4 regions of the Pseudodesulfovibrio cashew genome follow, and region 3 is predicted to be linked to each of the others. Evidence: predicted binding sites of a transcription regulator. Region 3 holds the regulator's gene; each other region holds the start of a gene.

Region 1 (4,483 bases), 1.5 Mb from region 3:
CCCCCTGGGCATGATCGGCGCCCACGGCGTAAGCATGGTGGACGAGTTCATCATGCGCAAGCACGGCGACATCGACGTGACCTACCCGCACCCCTCGCTGGAGGACACCCTCAAGCCCACCTACGGCGTCATGGTCTATCAGGAGCAGGTCATGGCAACGGCCATGACCATCGCCAACTACTCCCTGGGCGAGGGCGACCTGCTCCGCCGCGCCATGGGTAAGAAGATCGCCGAGGAGATGGCCAAGCAGCGCTCCCGGTTCCTCGAGGGCGCACGGGAAAACAAGATCCCCGAGAAGACCGCCAACGAAATCTTCGACACCATGGAGAAGTTCGCGGCATACGGCTTCAACAAGTCGCACTCGGCCGCCTATGCGCTCATCTCCTACCACACCGCCTACCTCAAGGCCCACTTCCCGGTGGAGTTCATGGCCGCCCTGATGTCCTCGGAAATGAACAACACCGAGAAGATCATCATGTACATCAACGCCTGCCGCGACATGGACATCGCGGTCCGGCAGCCGAACATCAACGCGGGCATGGCGCGTTTCTCGGTGCGGGAGGGCGAAATCCTCTTCGCCATGGCCGCCATCAAGAACGTGGGCGAAGAGGCCATCAACGAGATCGTGGTCGAGCGCAACGAGGGCGGCACCTTCAAGGATATTTTCGACTTCTGCGAGCGTGTCAACCTCAGGCGGGTGACCAAGCGCGTGCTCGAATCGCTGATCAAGGCCGGAGCCCTTGACTGCTTCGACTGCCCACGCGCAGCCCTGATGGAGGACCTGGAAAAAGCGGTGGCCCTAGGCCAGAAAAAGGCCAAGGAAAAGGAGTCCGGCATGCTCAACATGCTGGACATGCTCGGCGGCGACGGCGGGAGCAAGTCCGAGGCGATCACGCCCACCTGCTCCTCCTGCGAAGAGTATGACGACAAGGAAAAGCTCCAGTTGGAGAAGGAGGTCCTCGGCTTCTTCCTGTCCGGGCACCCCCTGCTGGCCTACCGCCAGGACATGGCACGGCTGCGCACCTCCACCCTGGACGAGTGCAAGTCCATACCCAACGGCACCGAGGTCCGCGTGGCCGTAATCATCCCGGACTTCAAGCAAATTCTGACCAGAAAGGGCGACCCCATGGCCTTCTGCACTGCAGAGGACCTGACGACCTCGGGCGAGATCACCATGCTGCCCAACGTCTGGGAGGAGGCCCGGGAGAAGGTCGAGGCGGATCGCCCGTTGTTCGTGCAGGGACGCATTGACCTGCGAGAGGAGCCGGGCCAGGAGGAAGCACCCAAGACGGCCAAGATCCTGGCGGAAAAAGTCCTGTTCCTGGCCGACGCGGCCCACGGGTCGGACAAGCCGGTCCCCCTGTGGATTGGCGAAAAACACGCCACAGACGAGCACCTTGATGCGCTCAAGGTCATCCTCAAGCGCTACCCCGGCACCACTGCCGTGAACCTCGGCGTGATCACCAGGGAATCGGTGGTCAACCTCAAACTGGGCAACGGCTGGCAGGTCATTCCCAGCCGGGAGTTCTGGAAAGACGTGGAAAAGTGGCAAAACGGAGACGCCCTGCGCCACTTGGCCGCCCCAAAATAGAATATTTTACAGAAAGACCGTCGGAAGACTTTACATCCAGCCGTCTGTATTTTTCTATTGATCTAGAATCAATGAACTTTTTGCCTGGAATAGATTTTGCTATTCACTGGCAGAGGTTCGCTATGCATAAATCAACCATACTGCTCCATATCTGTCTGTCCGCGTTGCTGGTAATGGCCCTCCATTCACCGGCGTTCGCCTATATTTATATCGAATACAACGAAGTCTATACAGGCGATACTCCCGGCGGCGATGCCCCGTGGCTTAAGGCCCTGTTCGAAGACGCGGGAGAAAACATCTTCTATAACGGGGACTTCAACTTCAGCTCCGGGGTGCTCCTGACGCTTTTCACGGACAATCTGGTGGCTGAAGAGTTCGTTTCCGACTGGTATTTCACCTTCAATCCGGACAAGAACGTCGAAGATCTGGTCTTTACCTATATCTCCGGCGTGGAGCCCAACGTCAAAAAGAACGTCGATTGGACTGACGCGGACGGCTTCACCACCACGGGTGCCGCCATCCCGCTGGAAATCAATGTCCCGTTCCTGAACGGCGACAGTGACCGTTTCGACGCCGGTCTCATCTGCCAGATCTGGATAACCGGCATTGACGACCTGACCTCCGAGGATTTCCATTTCCTCATTGATGCCAAGGATGAAGAGTTCATTTCCGTGGCTCACATTCAGGGTATCGACATCTCGGAAGACGGCGCCGAGGCGAACTCTGAAGGCAGCGCTTGGGTCAAGGGTTACGACCCGCCGCTCCCGACCCCCGAACCTTCTACCTGGCTCCTTCTGGGCGTTGGGTTGGCACTCCTGCCATTGGCTCGTAGAAGACGCCGCTAGCATTCCTGACGCGGAGTTCTGCTCATAGTGATTTTATCTATAGCAGCGATAGATAGTTGCAATTGTAAAGTTTTTTTCGTTTGTCGGAAAACCTCACACATTTCCCGCCGCGGTCATTTCCCTTTTTATGTAAAATTAAGGTGTTATCTTTCGGCTTGATTTTTGCTTACTCTTCTTAACATAGCTTCTCACATTTTTACAAAAGGAAGCCACCATGAAGAGAGCAATCATAGCCATTCTTTTTATTGCCAGCATATTCCTCGTTGCCCGCCCCAATAACGCTAAGGCATTCACCCTGCCTCCTGCAACGGATCCGGGCCTCACCCATACTTATGGCGACTTCTACTCGTACTCCCTTCCCATCCTCGAGGAGTTCTATGGATCTGAGTATGCCGTAAAGTCCTCCGCCGGACAGATCAAGGACGCCATCGTCATCGCCACAGGTGCTACGGGACAGGACATCAGCACCAACGACGGCGACATGGATGATCCCTATCAGACCCCTGGCGGCGAAAGCGGCGGCCCCGAATTCGAGACCGCTATCGCCCCTGATCCGGACCCCGACCTGGGGGCGAATGAAAACTTGACCACCTGGGACTCCACCTTGGCGAGCCTCACTGCATATCTCGATGGACAGGCGCCGATATTCTTCTTCAACAACAACCAGGAGAACAGTGGCGACGCAGTCAACCAGAGCCTTTGGGTCTGGGCCCAAATCATTCTCTGGAGTTCCGAAGGATTGGCCAATCCCATCTACTTCGAATTGACCAGCACCACGCGGGACGGCGCCGGTGATGAGAACGGCGATCCCTACGCCTTCGCCGCCAACATCTACAGTGATCCTTCCTACGTTCCGGAAAAGTACGATCCGCTCGATCCGGATGCAGGCACCGATTATGTTCTCTCCGGCGGCGCCGTCTGTCTGGATGCCGCCTACTCGACCGTCAATTGCGGCAGCGCGGAAGCCGTGTATGGACCTTTCAACCACAACCTGGGTGAAAACGAAGCTGCCTATGCGGTCATAGCGCCCGAACTGAATGATTTCCTGTTCGCTTGGGAACGGGGCGATTACCAGGAGTACGACACGTTCTCCATGGACCTCAAGATGACCGAGCTGAACGCCGGTTACGAACAGGCCTTCATCCTGCCCGGCACCGTGCAGAGCGCCGTGCCCGAGCCCTCCACCTGGCTGCTCCTGGGCCTCGGCATGCTGGCCCTGCCCTTTGCCCGCCGGTTCATCAGCTGACGGACGCTTGAACGAAAAGATAAATATGGCCCCGCTTCGGCGGGGCCTTTTTCGTGAGGCGTTGGGACAGGAAACGGCGAAGCCGGGAAGCGCCCGCCACCTCCCTTCTTCGGTTGACAAACCGTTCGGCTCGACACACCATGCCTCCATGCATGACTCTCTGAAAGAACTCACCAAGCGGCACCGTGTCTTTGTCGAGGAACGAAACTGGCAGCAACATCAATCGCCCAAGAACCTGATCATGGCCCTGACCGGCGAGGTCGGAGAGCTCACTGAACTCTTCCAGTGGCTCACGCCGGAGGAGAGCTGGAAAGTCGAGGGTGAGCGCAGGCAGGCCGTGGCCGAAGAGATGTCGGACGTACTGCTCTATCTCGTGCGCATCGCCGACGAACTCGACATCGACCTGGTTGCGGCGGCCCATGAGAAATGCGAAAAGAACGACCGCAACTACCCTAGGGAAGAATTTCTGGACGGCAAACGCCGTCCGCACGAATACAAGGAAACCACAAGCAGGTAACCATGGCAGGAAAATGGCGTCTGACCATCACCCGGGACTTCTCGGCCTCGCACCAGCTGCGCAACTACGGCGGCAAGTGCGAGAACATGCACGGCCACAACTTCGGCGTCGAAGTGGCGGTTGAAGGCGACAAGCTGGACGACAAGGTCCACTATCTGATGGACTTCAAGGAGCTCAAGCGCCACACCGACTCGGTGCTGGACAGGCTGGATCACAAACACCTCAACGAGGTGGAATGTTTCACCGAGGCCAACCCGTCCTCGGAAAACATCGCCCGGTTCATC
Region 2 (4,483 bases), 1.2 Mb from region 3:
TGGATGCCCTGCCCCACCTGGCCGAGGCCGCACCCGGCGTGGACGTCATCGTCATGACCGGCTACGCCTCCAAGGACTCCGGGGTCCAGGCCATGCAGCGCGGGGCCTACGACTACTTCACCAAGCCCTTCTCCCTCTCGGAGATGGAGGTGGTCGTCCGCAGAGCCATGGAAAAGCGGCGCATGCAGGAAGAGTTGAGCGAACTCAAGAAACGCGGCAAGACCAGTCCTCTCAACGACATCATCGGTCAGTCCCCGCCCATGCTCGCCATCAAGGAGCGTATCGCCCGAGTGGCCGAACTCAACGCCGACGTCCTGATCATGGGCGAAACCGGCACCGGCAAGGAGCTGGTCTCGGACACCATCCACGCCATGAGCAAGCGGGCCAAGGGGCCTTTCATCAAGATCAACTGCGCGGCCATCCCGGAAAACCTCATTGAGAGCGAATTGTTCGGCCACGAAAAGGGCGCCTTCACCGGGGCGGCCGCGGCCAAGCAGGGCAAGTTCGAGCAGGCCAAGGGCGGCTCCATCCTGCTCGACGAACTGGGTGAGATGCCCCTGCACCTCCAACCCAAACTGCTCCGGGCCGTGGAACAAAAACAGGCCGAGCGCCTGGGCGGTACCAAGCCCATCAAATATGATGTGCGCATCATCGCCGCCACCAACCGCAACCTGGAAGAAAAAATCGAGGCCGGAGAGTTCCGCAGCGATCTATACTATAGACTGAATGTGGCCACTCTCATCCTCCCCCCCCTGCGCGAGCGCAAATCCGATCTGCCGCAACTGGCCGACTTCTTTTTGGAGCGGGCAAACCGCCGCCTGGGAACGGACATTGCGGGCATCTCGGCGGAAGCCATGGAGATTTTCTTCAACTACGATTGGCCGGGCAACGTACGCCAGTTCGCCAACGCCGTGGAACGCGCCGCCATCTTCTGCGCCTCGTCCATGATCACCGCCGCCGAGGTGGACCAGGCATTCTCCAACAAACAGCCTGAACAGGACGCCCAGCAGCAGCCCGCCCTGCCTGAAACCGACCTGCCTCTCAAGCAGGCGCTGATCCAATACGAGCGATATCTCATCGAAAACGCCCTGCGCCGGGCCGGGGGCACCCAGACCGACGCAGCCGACACTTTGGGCATCTCCGCCAAGAACCTCTGGAACAAATTACAGAAGCACGGCATAGATCCTGCACAATTCAAGTTGCGCTAGCGCCGCCCTCATATTTTCCACTTTTCGTGGAATAGTGGCGGCCCCACATGCAACCGAATACAAGGATCAGGACCGCCATGCACGACATAACCAGAGCTCCGGCCGCACGCCCGGCCGAAATCGCAGCTCACCATATCCGAACCGTTGCCGCGTCCCTGCTGGACAGCCTTTGGCGGCACCGTTTCCTGGCTGCGCTCAGCGCGGTCTACGCGCTTTTCTGCGGGCCTTTCGCCAAAATGTTCGGGGTGGAGCACCTCGTGGATTACTCCGTCGGCGGCCAAGTGGGGATTTATCTCATGATCCTGACCCTGGTCTGCTTCCTGATCCTCCACTGCCTGCGCACCCAGTGGCGTGACCGCCCAAAACGGCTCCTGCCCCATGTCGCCAAAAGTCTGAAAAACGATTTTCTCAGCTATGACAGATTGTTCCATGGCATCATCGCCATCGCCTGTCTCTATCTGCTCATGGCGGTCTTTTCGAACTACAAACGGATGATCCCGTTCGTCGTGCCCTTCCACCTGGACGCCTTTCTCCACAACCTGGACAAAACGCTTCATTTCGGCATGGAACCGTGGCGGCTGCTCCAGCCCCTGCTGGGCCATCCCCTGATCTCCTTCGCCATCAACTTCCTCTACAATATCTGGCTCTTCCTCGTGGTCATGGTCTTCTACTGGCAGGCTTTTTCACGCAAGGATCCGGCCCTGCGCATGCAGTTCCTCTCCTCCTTCCTGCTTTGCTGGGTGATCGTCGGCACGGTCGCGGCCACCCTGCTCTCCTCTGCCGGGCCCTGCTTCTACGGCCTCGTAACCAGTGGTGCCGACCCGTACGCGCCGCTCATGGACTACCTGCGCACCGCCAACGAGACCTACCCCATCTGGGCGCTGAGCATTCAGGACACCCTTTACCAAAGCTACACCCAGAGTTCGCTCACTGTGGTTTCGGGCATTTCGGCCATGCCGAGCATGCACATTTCCATCGCCACGCTCATGGCGCTGCTGGGGTGGCGCATCGGACGCGTGGCAGGATGGGGCTTCACCGCCTATTGCGGCTGCATAATGCTCGGCTCGGTCCATCTGGGCTGGCATTATGCCGTCGACGGATATGTATCCGTGATAATGACCCTCGCCATCTGGCACGCTTGCGGATGGTTCACCGGAAGAGCGTCCGGCAACGAGCCGAAGACCCTCTCCGCAACCCTGTAACGGAGGCAACATGACACGATTGCTGAAAGAGGAAAGAGGGGCGACGGCACTCGAGTACGGCTTGATCGGAGCCCTGATCGCCGTGGCCATCATGGGTGTGGTATCCACCCTGGGCCTCCAGATCCAGACCATCTTTTCAACCATCGCCACGACCATCGCAACAACTCCTTAACCCCGCGCGGTTGTTTGATCGCGAAAAGGGCTTGCCTGCCACGGCAAGCCCTTTTGTTTTGGCCTGCCCCAGACCGCCCCCGAGCTTGTCCCGGGGCCATCTGCTCAAGGACCACGCCGAGGTTCGAGCTATGGATTCATGTATTATGCAGGAGAGGGAATACAGGCCTGAGCCATACCCAGGCTCCACGATGATCATATTCAGTTAAAAACACGACAGCCTGTATCAGTGCCAGGCGGCCCATAAAGGAAATTGGAGTACACGGAAACGATGGAAGATGCCGGCCAGCCCTGGCACGCCAAAGGGAGCACGGGCCCAAGCCTCTCGGGCAATTGCTTTTGCCATTGCCAGCCCGCATGGCCAGACTCCTGAGGACTGTGGGAGAGGGGGGCAGCCCATTTTCCCGTTCTGGTGGATTGCCCCCCTCCCCATAACGAAGCCCATGGACCAATGTTATAGCGTCCAGGAGGCAGTGTTTGTTCTTCTTGAAATCATTTGATTTTCAACAATCCGCTCCCATTCTGTTCCGTAACTTCGGGGCATTCAACCAGACTTTCAGGCAGCCACTCCACAATTAATAGATGGAATTAACCTTCTGTTTTAACGGCTTTTTCTCGACGAGGTAGAATACTTCCACGCAAAAGGAGATCCACTAATAGTGGATACACAAAACCAGGCCAACCTCCCTGGTAGGCAGGCATCCGCCTATAAACTTTTTTTCACGTTTTAAATCAGCATGTTATAAAAAAAATTTTCATTTTGCAGCCATCTGGCACACCGGTTGCTTTATTCGGGGCGTGGCTGATGTGAAGAACGCGAAAACAAATTTCATCAAAAGTAGCCCGGATCGGGCAAACCGAAAAAAACCTAGGAGAGAAACAATGACCAAAATCATGAACCTCATTCGTAACGAAGAAGGCGCCACCGCTCTTGAATACGGCCTGCTCGCCGCCCTGATCGCCGCAGCGATTATCACCGCTGTGACCACCCTGGGAAGCACCGTTTCGTCCACCTTCTCTACCATTTCCACCAAGATGAGCGCCGCGATGGCTTCCTAAGCCGTCAGGTCAAATCAAGGTACTACCGTTTAACGGAAGCAGCCAGAGCAGCCGAACCGGGGCCGCGGGAAAGCAGCCCGCAGCCCCGGTTCAGTCATCCGAGGGGAAAACGGATGACGCGGCCGGAACTGGCACACATCGGGGGGAACATGAATATTCTCATCACCGGCGTGCTCGGAGCGGCGCTCCTGGTCGCCACCATCACCGACCTCAAGAGCCAGAAAATTCATAACTGGCTGACCTTTCCGCTCATGCTCACCGGCCTGATCGCGCACACGGTCCACGGCGGCCTGGACGGGCTCGCCCTGAGCGCGGGCGGCTTCGCCCTGGGGCTCGGCCTGATGATCGTTCCCTTCCTCATGGGTATGATGGGCGCGGGCGACGTCAAGCTCATGGCCGGAATCGGCGCATGGCTCGGCGTGGAAGCCACCTTCACCGCATTCCTCTTCACCTGCCTGGCCGGCGGCATCTACGCCATCGCCGTCCTTCTCATGAACTTCGCCCAGTTCAAGGCCGTCATGGCCAACCTCTGGGGAACCTTCCTCCGCTTCCTCTCCACCCACAAGTTCGACTACTCCCCGGTCAACACCGAACAGGCGCTTCCCAGGCTCTGCTACGGCGTAGCCATCGCCGTGGGCACCGTGGGCGCCCTGATCCTGAATTTCACCCAGACCGGCTCGGTCGTGGTCCGCTAGGCAAGGGGGAACCAGATGAGCAAATCAACCAAGGCACTCCTTCAGATCGGCGTGGCGCTGATGCTGGCAATGGCCGCAGGCGTCCTGATCTTCATGTGGACATCCAAGCTGACCAAGCAGCCCAAGGCCGTGGCCGAAAAAGCCGTCA
Region 3 (4,483 bases):
TTCTGCGGATGGGCTCCAGGAGTCCCCGTTCCTTTTCCAAGGCCTGCTCAAGGCCAAGGGACTGACTTTCCAGCGGATGCAGTCGACGCGTGGTTGCGTAACGGCGCACCAATTCAGTCTGCTTGGTTTCGAGGAAGATTACCTGGGGGCTGACGCCAATCTCGGCCAGTTGCTCAAGAGCCGCGTTCCAGCAATCGGTGAATTCCATCTGGCGCATGTCCATGCCCAGGACGAGCCCACGATATTTGGAATCCTGATTGAAAATAAGCTCAGCAATTTTGGCGGCCATACCAGCCGGCAAGCCGTCGATGCAAAAGAAACCGAGATCCTCAAAGACCTTGAGGGCGGTACTTTTTCCGGAACCGGAAAGACCGGTAACCACAACAACGGGGAAATTGCGTGCAGAACTCAACAGATCGCTTCCTTCATCGGATTAAACGTCCTGAAGCAGGTTCCACAACTCGTCCCGCCCTTCGGCTTCCAGAAAACGCTTGCGGAAGGCCTCATCTTTGAGCACACGGGAAATCTGCGCCAGAATGCGCAGATGAAGCCCGGCCATCTGTTCCGGGGCCAAAACAAGAAAGAAGATGAAACACGGCCTGTGGTCCAGGGCCTCGAAGTCGACGCCCTCGGGACTCCGGCCCGCCACCACGATGACCTTCTCGAGGTTTTCCAATTTGCCGTGGGGGATGGCGATGCCGTCGCCGATGCCGGTCGTACCGAGCCGCTCCCGATCAAGAAGGACACGGACCGCATGGTCCGTGTCCACTTCGGGTTCGGTTTTGCCCACAGGGGCTATGAGTTCCATCAGTACCCCCGACTTGGAATCGGAGGTGAGGTTGGGAAGGATGAGATCCTTCACCAGGTAGTCACCGAGTTTCATAATTAGTGTCCAGGATCGATCAGGCCGTAGTCGCCGTTCTTCCGCTTATAGATTACGTTGACACCCTCGGTCTCCGCATTGAGGAAAACGAGGAATTCATTATCGAGTGAATTGAGCTGTTCCGCCGCCTCGTCCACGGACATGGGCTTGGCCTCGTAAGAGTCGGTGCCCACAATGGTCGGGCCGGAAACGCCGGCTGTCTCCTCGAAAGAGAGGAAGTTCATCATCACCTTGTTGCCCCGCGCCTGCCGGGGGCGATCCTTCATCTTTTCGCGCATCCTTCGCAGTTGCGCCTCGAGCTTGTCGAGCACCATGTCGATGGTGGAATACATGTCTTCGGAGTCTTCATATGCCGATATATGGATTGCGTCCGCGTTGAGAATGACATCTGCCTTATGGCGGAACTTGTCGACCAGCAGGTTCACCTGAAGATCGGCCTCGGAGTCGGAAACGAACTTGGCCACCTTTTCAAAACGCTTCTGCGCATAACCCTTGAGATGATCAGACGGGTCGAAGTTCTTGAAAGTGAAGCTTATGTTCATACTCTACCTCCTGGTTATAAGTCCAACAAGATCAGAAGTATTGCTTGCGCTTTGAAGATGAGGCGATACCCATTGCAGAACGATACTTGGCGACGGTGCGCCGGGCGATGTTAACATCCAGCTTCTCCTTCAGTATCTCGCCGATTTTTTCATCGCTCAGTGGTTTCTTCGCATCTTCCTCGGCGATCATCTGCTTGATGAGCGCCTTGACGCTTTCCGAACCCACCTGGGAACCGTCATTCAAATCCAGCGCACTGTTGAAGAAGAACTTCAACTCGAAAATACCGTGCGGCGTGGACACATACTTGCTTGTGGTAATGCGGCTCACCGTGGACTCGTGCATCTCGATATCTTCGGCAACCTCCTTAAGTATCAATGGTCTGAGCTTGGTTACGCCCTCTTCAAAGAACTCCCGTTGAAAACGGACAATACTCTCAACTACTTTATACAAGGTTCTTTGGCGTTGGTACAGACTTTTCATCAACCATGCGGCAGAACGCATCTTTTCCTGAAAATAGTCCTTTTCCTTGTCTTTGGCGCCTTTCATGGAATCCATGTAAAAAGAATTCATCTGCAAGCGAGGCAGACCATCCTCGTTGAGAATGATCACGAACTCGTCGCCGTACTTGTAGACGAAGACGTCAGGGCTGACGTAATGCGGCTCGGTGGAAGAAAAATTGGTGCCCGGCATGGGATCCAAGGTCTGGAGGAGATCAAGGTATTCCTTGAGTTCTTCCATGGAAATCTTGAACTTTCGCGCCAGGGGCTTGTAACGGTTCTTTTCCAGGTCCTCAAGGTGATCCCTGACCAGCGACTCGAGAATGGGGTCATCGTAACCGAGTACCTCCATCTGGACGAGCAGACACTCCTGAGGAGTACGCGCGCCCACACCAACGGGATCGAGACGCTTGATCCGCTCGATCACGGAATCGATCTCCTCCTCAGTGGCCGAAACCATGGACATGATCTCTTCGTTGGAGGCCTGGAGGTACCCGTTGTGGTCCACATTGCCGATAACGGTTTCACCGATGGCCACTTCCCGTTCGGTAAAATTGGAAAGCCGCATCTGCCAGTTGAGATGCCCTTCAAGTGAGGGCTTGGATGCCAGCCGAGCCTCAAAGGAAAGCCCCTCTTCCGGCACCTCGGAGTCACGAGCCATGGCCTGCTTGGAGGTACTGGAGAACTCGCCCAGGTAATTTTCCCAGTCGGCTGTGCGTACAAGCTCTTCCTCGGCCTGGGATTCGGTCAGGGTTTCCTTCTCCCGAATCTCGGTCTCGGTCTCGGTCTCATCGAGAAATGGATTCTCCATGAGTTCCTGCTGCACCGTTTCCAGAAGCTCAAGACGGGAAAGCTGCAGCAGTTTGATGGCCTGCTGCAACTGGGGCGTCATGACCAGCTGCTGAGAAAGCTTGAGTTGTTGCCTGAGTTCAAGGCCCATAGTTATCAGGCCTCATCCGCGGCAAACGCGCATATATACAATTCTATCTGCAAAATACTTTTTCCATCATTGAAGTTGGATTTCTTGAGATAAACTATGCCACATTGAGAGGAATGTTGCAAGAACATCCTGCTAACTCGTTGTGAGTATTGAATTAAAAGTGGAAGATATGGCACATGAAAGAATTGTACCAACCTTTCATGACGGTGTAAATCACCAAAGGTAAAAAAGGTGCCGAAAAGGCGTTACAGGCGGAAGTCTTCGCCAAGATAGATCTGACGAGCGCGGCTATCCTGCACGATCTCTGCAGGCGTCCCCTCAAGGATGACGGTCCCCTCGTACACAAGATACGCACGGTCACAAATATTGAGTGTTTCCCGAACGTTGTGGTCGGAAATAAGAATGCCGATGCCCATGGATTTGAGCACGGAAATGATCTCCTGAATATCGATGACGGCGATGGGATCAATCCCGGCAAAAGGTTCGTCCAGGAGAATGAACTGAGGGTCCATTATCAAAGCCCTGGCGATTTCCAGTCTGCGGCGCTCTCCGCCCGAGAGGAACATTGCCGCCTGGTCCGCCAGCTTGGTAATGGTGAACATCTCCATGAGTTCCTCGGCCCGGCGCTTCTGGGCCGCGGTATTGAGGGACGTCTGCTCGAGAATGATCTCCAGATTCTGCCGGACCGAGAGCTTCTTGAAGATGGAGCTCTCCTGCGGCAGATAGCTTACCCCCATGCGCGCCCGCTCGTGCAGCGGCTTCTCCGTAAGCTGGGTGCCGCTGAGGACCACCTGGCCGGTGTTGGGCTTGACGATGCCCACAAGCATGTAAAACGTCGTGGTCTTGCCCGCTCCGTTGGGACCAAGCAACCCGACGACCTCCTTGGGGTGCAATTCGAGATTAATGCCGTGCACGACCTCTTTCTGGCCGTAGCGCTTGGAGAGATTGGTGGCGACCAGTCCTGACTGCATCTATTGCACCTTGAGCTTGCTCGGCGCCATGAAGATGGCCTTGACGCGCTGTCCGTTGCCGCCGATCACTTCGCTGCGGTTCTCACGAACGTAAAAATTGATGACGTCGCCGGTCAGGCTGTTGGGACCGTCCTGAAGTTTGGGGTTTTGCTCCATCTTGAGGATCTGCTTGGCAACAAAATAGGTCACGCGACCAGCCTCACCCTCGGACTTGCCCTTCTTGGCCCGGACGTTCCCGTCGGCCACGATGCGGTCGATGGAGTCTGCGGAAAACTTCTTGCCGGTGCTGGACGACAGATAGGCGGAGAGCTTATCTGCCCAAAGGGTCAGGCCGCCGTGTTCCGCCACCACGTTCCCCACGAAGGAAACCACTTTTCCGCTCTCGTCGTAGACCATCCTGTCCGCAGATATCTTCACCGGGATGCGATTGGAATCCACGCCGAGGTTTTCCGTAGCCGAAGGCGGTGCGGAGGCCACGTTTGCCACAACCTCACCCTCTCCCTCGGCTTCCGCCACGACCGGCTTTTCCTCGCTTTTGGGTGCAGCCTGAGGCGCCGCTTCTACCCGTTCGAGATACTTGTCGTTGGCGTAACCGATGGCGCGGGATTCGTCACGGGTGGGTTCGTTTAGATTGAAAACAGCCACCCAG
Region 4 (4,483 bases), 810 kb from region 3:
CGCCTCCTGGGATGATTTCTTTACCCGCCGCTTCCGTGAGGGACGTCGGCCCGTTGCGGCCCCGGACGACGACGCGGTCATCGCCAACGCCTGCGAATCCGCGCCGTTCAAGCTGGCCAAAAACGTGAAGCTGCGTGACCGATTCTGGATCAAGGGACAGCCCTACTCGCTGTATCACATGCTGGAAGGTGACCCTCTGGCTGCCCGGTTCGAGGGCGGCACTATCTACCAGGCGTTTCTGAGCGCGCTCAGCTATCATCGCTGGCACAGCCCGGTCAGCGGCAGGATCGTGAAGACGCAGCTGATCGACGGCTCCTATTACGCCCAATCTCCCCTGGCGGGGTTTGACCCTGCCAGCCCTAACCGGTCGCAGGGCTACATCACCCAGGTTGCGGCACGGGCCCTGGTTTTCATCGAGGCGGACAACCCGGACATCGGGCTGATGGCGGTCATGTTCGTCGGCATGGCCGAGGTCTCGTCCAATGAGCTCACGGTCTATGAGGGCCAGCATGTGAAGAAGGGCGACCAGCTCGGCATGTTCCACTTCGGCGGCTCGACACACGTACTCATCTTCCGGCCCGGCGTGGAGCTCGACTTCGATCTGCGTGGCCAGACTCCGGGGCTTGAGACGAAGAACATCCCCGTGCGCTCCCGAATCGCAACCGTCCGATGACCGTTGTGGCTTTTCATGTCGCTGACGGAAGGTCGTGTAGTTTGATTTTAATTAATAAAATGTAAATACAAGTGGTTGTAGCTATACGTATTTAATGCTTTTCAGGTCGCAAGAAGTTGGCTGACGGTGAGAGGAAGGCCCTGGAGGAAGCTCCCGGGCCTTTTCTATGGCTGGGCTGGCCTGTCCGGCTGCAGACCGGTTTGTCGTCCGGCGGAGCATTGACCCGTATCGGGGAAGTATCCTACCCTATTGGCTCAAGTTTTTCGGTGAGCCCATCCTGTTGGGCGTCACCTCGATCACGCCGAATTCCCGCCTTGCTCGACCCATTCCAGGAAATGTTGCAATCCGATCCGGCCTTGACCACCTAAGGAGATTTCAATGAAAGCTATCCGCGATAACGCGCGCCAAAAGATGAAGAAGTTCTGCCGGGTCTGCAAAGTCTGCGACGGCAGAGTCTGTGCCGGTGAAATTCCCGGCATGGGTGGATTGGGAACGGGAGCTTCCTTCAAGAACAATGTTTCCGCACTGGCAAGCCTGCACCTGAACATGCGGCTGGTTCATGACATCACCGAACCGAAGACGGCCATTACCCTGCTGGGGTATGAGCTGGCGCTTCCTGTGCTGGCCGCGCCCATCGGCGGTGTGGCCGTCAACATGGACCTTGGGGTCAGCGAGGAAGACTACAACCTATCGGTGGTGGGCGGCTGCCTGGACGCGGGCATCGTCGGCTGTACCGGCGACGGCGTCCCCCCGGTTATCCATGAGGCCGGGCTGGCCGCGCTGACTCTGCATCATGGCTGCGGCATTCCTTTCATCAAGCCGTGGGAAGGGGCCGAACTGGATGAGAAGCTGGAAAAGGCCCGCGACACCGGTTGCAAGGCCATCGGCATGGACATCGACGCCGCCGGGCTGCTGACCCTGCGCCGCCGTGGCCGTCCCGTGGCCCCCCGGACCTCACAGCAGTTGGCGGACATCATAGGCAAGGTGCATGCCTGGGGCATTGCGTTCATTCTCAAGGGGTTGATGTCTCCCCGGGACGCCTCCCTGGCCGTGGAGGCCGGTGCGGACGCCGTGGTCGTGTCCAACCACGGGGGGCGCGCATTGGACCATACCCCGGGGACCGCGACAGTCCTGCCCGAGGTCGTCGCCGCAGTGGGCGGACGCATCCCGGTCCTGGCTGACGGCGGGGTGCGTGACGGCGGGGACATCCTGAAGATGCTTGCGCTGGGCGCGGACTGCGTCCTCATCGGACGGCCCGTGTCCGTGGCTGCCGTGGGCGGCGGCCGGGAAGGGGTGGCCCGCTATTTCGAGACCCTGGGGGATCAGTTGCGCCAGGCCATGGTCATGACAGGAACGCCTGATGTGCGTGACGTTTCCCCCTCGATCATTCATGGCTTGAACGGCTGATGGGAGACCGTATCGTTTTGGGCCCGAGCCGCTGCCGTTTCAGGACGGCGGTGTCTCGGGCTTTTGTTATTTCATTTTGCATGTTGACTGTTTCATTTTGCATTTCATGTTGAAATGTTTGAAACGTTTCAGCCCTTTCGCCTGCCGCTCTTTGATATACCAATTTGATAATAAAATAAGTTAAAACAAGATGTTATTCATTAAATTGAAATCTTGGCAAGGCTCTTGCTCTTCCGGGCAGCAATACTGACATCTCGGAGGATGCTAATGAAAGCTCTTATTGTCATGAGTTCAAAGGACAACGTCGGAAACGCCATCGAGGATATCGTTGGCGGCGATGAAGTCTCCTACACCGTGGACGGTGCACAGCATGTCATTACCGCCCAGGACGAAATCCCCTTCGGTTTCAAGGCCGCCGTTCAGGACATCCCCGCTGGCGGCGATATCATCAAGTACAAGGAAGTCGTCGGTCGCGCCGCCGTGGATATCAAGGCGGGCGAGTGCGTCCACATCCATAACGTCGAAGGAAAGCGGGGACGCGGCGATATTCCTGGAGGACAGGCATGAAGTTTCTCGGATACGTCAGGCCGGACGGTTCAACCGGCATCCGCAATCACACGCTGGTAATGGCCAACGGACGCGGCGCAGCCACCCTGGCCGCCATGGTGTCCAAGCTCGTCAGCGGTACCCGGCTGTTCATCCAGCCCAATGAGAACGGCCGTGACGGCGACGATCGCAAGACCATCGCCCGGACCATGATAGGTCTGGCCAAAAATGCCAACGTCGGCGCAGTGCTCATCGTGGGCAACAAGCCGGACGCCGGATATCCCGAGTTTTCCTATGACGCCTTCGTGGGTGAGATCGCCAAGAGCGGCAAGCCCATGGAAACGGTGTTCATGAAGGACTGCGGCGGATTCCAGGATGCCCTGGGCCTGGCCGTGCGCAAGTGCCGGAACCTGGTGCAGAAGGCCAGTGAAACGCCGCGCACCGAGGTGGACTTCGGCGCGCTGAACATGGCCGTGAAGTGCGGGTATTCCGACGCCACTTCGGGCATGTCCGGCAACCCGGTGGTCGGCCATCTCTTCGACACCCTGGTGGACAACGGCGGCCGCGCCATGTTCGCCGAGACCACAGAGGTCATCGGCGCCGAGCACATCGTGGCCAAGCGGTTCACCGACGAGGGCGAACGGGACAAGTTCCTGCGCGCCGTGGAAAGGGTGGAAGAGGAAGCCCGCTCCACCGGAGAGGACATCCGGACCATCAACCCCATTCCGGCCAACATTCAGGCGGGCCTGACGACTCTGGAGGAAAAGTCTCTTGGAGCCATCGTCAAGTCCGGCACCCGGCCGATCCAGGGCTGCACCCAGTACGGCGAAATCCCCGAGGGACGCGGCCTGTACTACATGGATTCGTGGATGTCCTCCACCGCGCTCTTTCTCGGCTTCGCGGCCGCGGGCTCGGTGCTGAACATCTTCCAGGTGGGAGGCGGCTGGTTCCCGGACGACGCCATGATGCCCACGGTAAACACCGGGCTCATCACGCCGACCCTGTACATGACCGGCAACCCGCGCACCTGGGACAAGGGCTGGCGCGAGATGGACTTCAACTCCGGTACGGTGATCACCGAGAAGGAGCCCATTGCCGACGCGGGCGGCCGCCTTGTCGACGAGGTCCTGGCATTCGCCTCGGGCCGGTTGACCAAGGGTGAGACGTTGGACATTCGAGACAATGTGGAGGTGTATCTCCGGGGGCCCGGCCTCTAGGGATAACAGTTGCGCTTAACAGTTTAGGAGGTATGTAATGCGTAAAGTTTTGATTATGTGCGTTTTGGCACTGCTCGTGGCGGCCGTCGCCCCTGCCTATGCCGAGTTCCCCGAGAAAGCGGTCCAGATCGTGGTGCCCTGGAAGCCGGGCGGAGGCAGCGACATTTCCGCCAGGATCATCAGTGACCATATGAAGGAGCTCCTGCCCGAGCCCCTGGTGGTCACGAACATCGACGGCGCCGCCGGTCTGAACGGCGCGCTCCATGTCAGCAAGGCCCGCCCGGACGGCTACACCGTGCTCTGGGAGCACCCCGGCAACCTGACCGTCGCCCCCATGGTGACCAAGGCCAAGTTCCGCTGGAACGATTTCGAGCCCGTCGGCATCGCGGCCAAGGGCAGCACCGCCCTGATCGTGCGCGGCGACAGCCCGTTCAAGACCGCCAAGGAGGCCCTCGAGGCCGTCAAGGCCAATCCGGGCAAGTACCGCTGGGCCCTGGCGCTCAACGCCGTTTCCCACTTCACCTTCCTGAACATCAGCCACGCCTACGGCGGATTGAAGGCCATGTTCATCCCGGCCAACGGCGACAAGGGCCGCATCGTGTCCCTGCTGGGCAACAACAGCGACATCACCACCGTCGGC

Evidence for each region. The regulator sigma-54, encoded in region 3, starts transcription at its own class of promoters, with help from an activator protein. The targets are predictions, from matches to a motif close to CTGGCACGGNNNNTGCTT.
Region 1: a site for sigma-54 is predicted at 1,676-1,693, ahead of GM415_RS02640 (PEP-CTERM sorting domain-containing protein). Genes of this name have one in related genera too.
Region 2: a site for sigma-54 is predicted at 3,352-3,369, ahead of GM415_RS01390 (Flp family type IVb pilin). Genes of this name have one in related genera too.
Region 4: a site for sigma-54 is predicted at 2,294-2,311, ahead of GM415_RS17495 (UxaA family hydrolase). Genes of this name have one in related genera too.

What each region holds. Positions count from the first base shown of each region.
Region 1 is NZ_CP046400.1:603,676-608,158, forward strand. It holds gene dnaE (DNA polymerase III subunit alpha) at 1-1,591, shown strand, start outside; gene GM415_RS02640 (PEP-CTERM sorting domain-containing protein) at 1,714-2,436, shown strand; gene GM415_RS02645 (PEP-CTERM sorting domain-containing protein) at 2,651-3,682, shown strand; gene GM415_RS02650 (nucleotide pyrophosphohydrolase) at 3,831-4,199, shown strand; gene queD (6-carboxytetrahydropterin synthase QueD) at 4,202-4,483, shown strand, end outside.
Region 2 is NZ_CP046400.1:307,966-312,448, forward strand. It holds gene GM415_RS01375 (sigma-54-dependent transcriptional regulator) at 1-1,208, shown strand, start outside; gene GM415_RS01380 (phosphatase PAP2 family protein) at 1,256-2,410, shown strand; gene GM415_RS01385 (Flp family type IVb pilin) at 2,421-2,582, shown strand; gene GM415_RS01390 (Flp family type IVb pilin) at 3,464-3,640, shown strand; gene GM415_RS01395 (A24 family peptidase) at 3,790-4,335, shown strand; gene cpaB (Flp pilus assembly protein CpaB) at 4,351-4,483, shown strand, end outside.
Region 3 is NZ_CP046400.1:3,005,870-3,010,352, reverse strand. It holds gene rapZ (RNase adapter RapZ) at 1-412, opposite strand, end outside; gene GM415_RS13675 (PTS sugar transporter subunit IIA) at 434-883, opposite strand; gene hpf (ribosome hibernation-promoting factor, HPF/YfiA family) at 886-1,425, opposite strand; gene rpoN (RNA polymerase factor sigma-54) at 1,457-2,863, opposite strand; gene lptB (LPS export ABC transporter ATP-binding protein) at 3,109-3,834, opposite strand; gene lptA (lipopolysaccharide transport periplasmic protein LptA) at 3,835-4,483, opposite strand, start outside.
Region 4 is NZ_CP046400.1:3,819,306-3,823,788, reverse strand. It holds gene GM415_RS17505 (phosphatidylserine decarboxylase family protein) at 1-673, shown strand, start outside; gene GM415_RS17500 (alpha-hydroxy-acid oxidizing protein) at 1,052-2,080, shown strand; gene GM415_RS17495 (UxaA family hydrolase) at 2,348-2,647, shown strand; gene GM415_RS17490 (UxaA family hydrolase) at 2,644-3,843, shown strand; gene GM415_RS17485 (tripartite tricarboxylate transporter substrate binding protein) at 3,881-4,483, shown strand, end outside.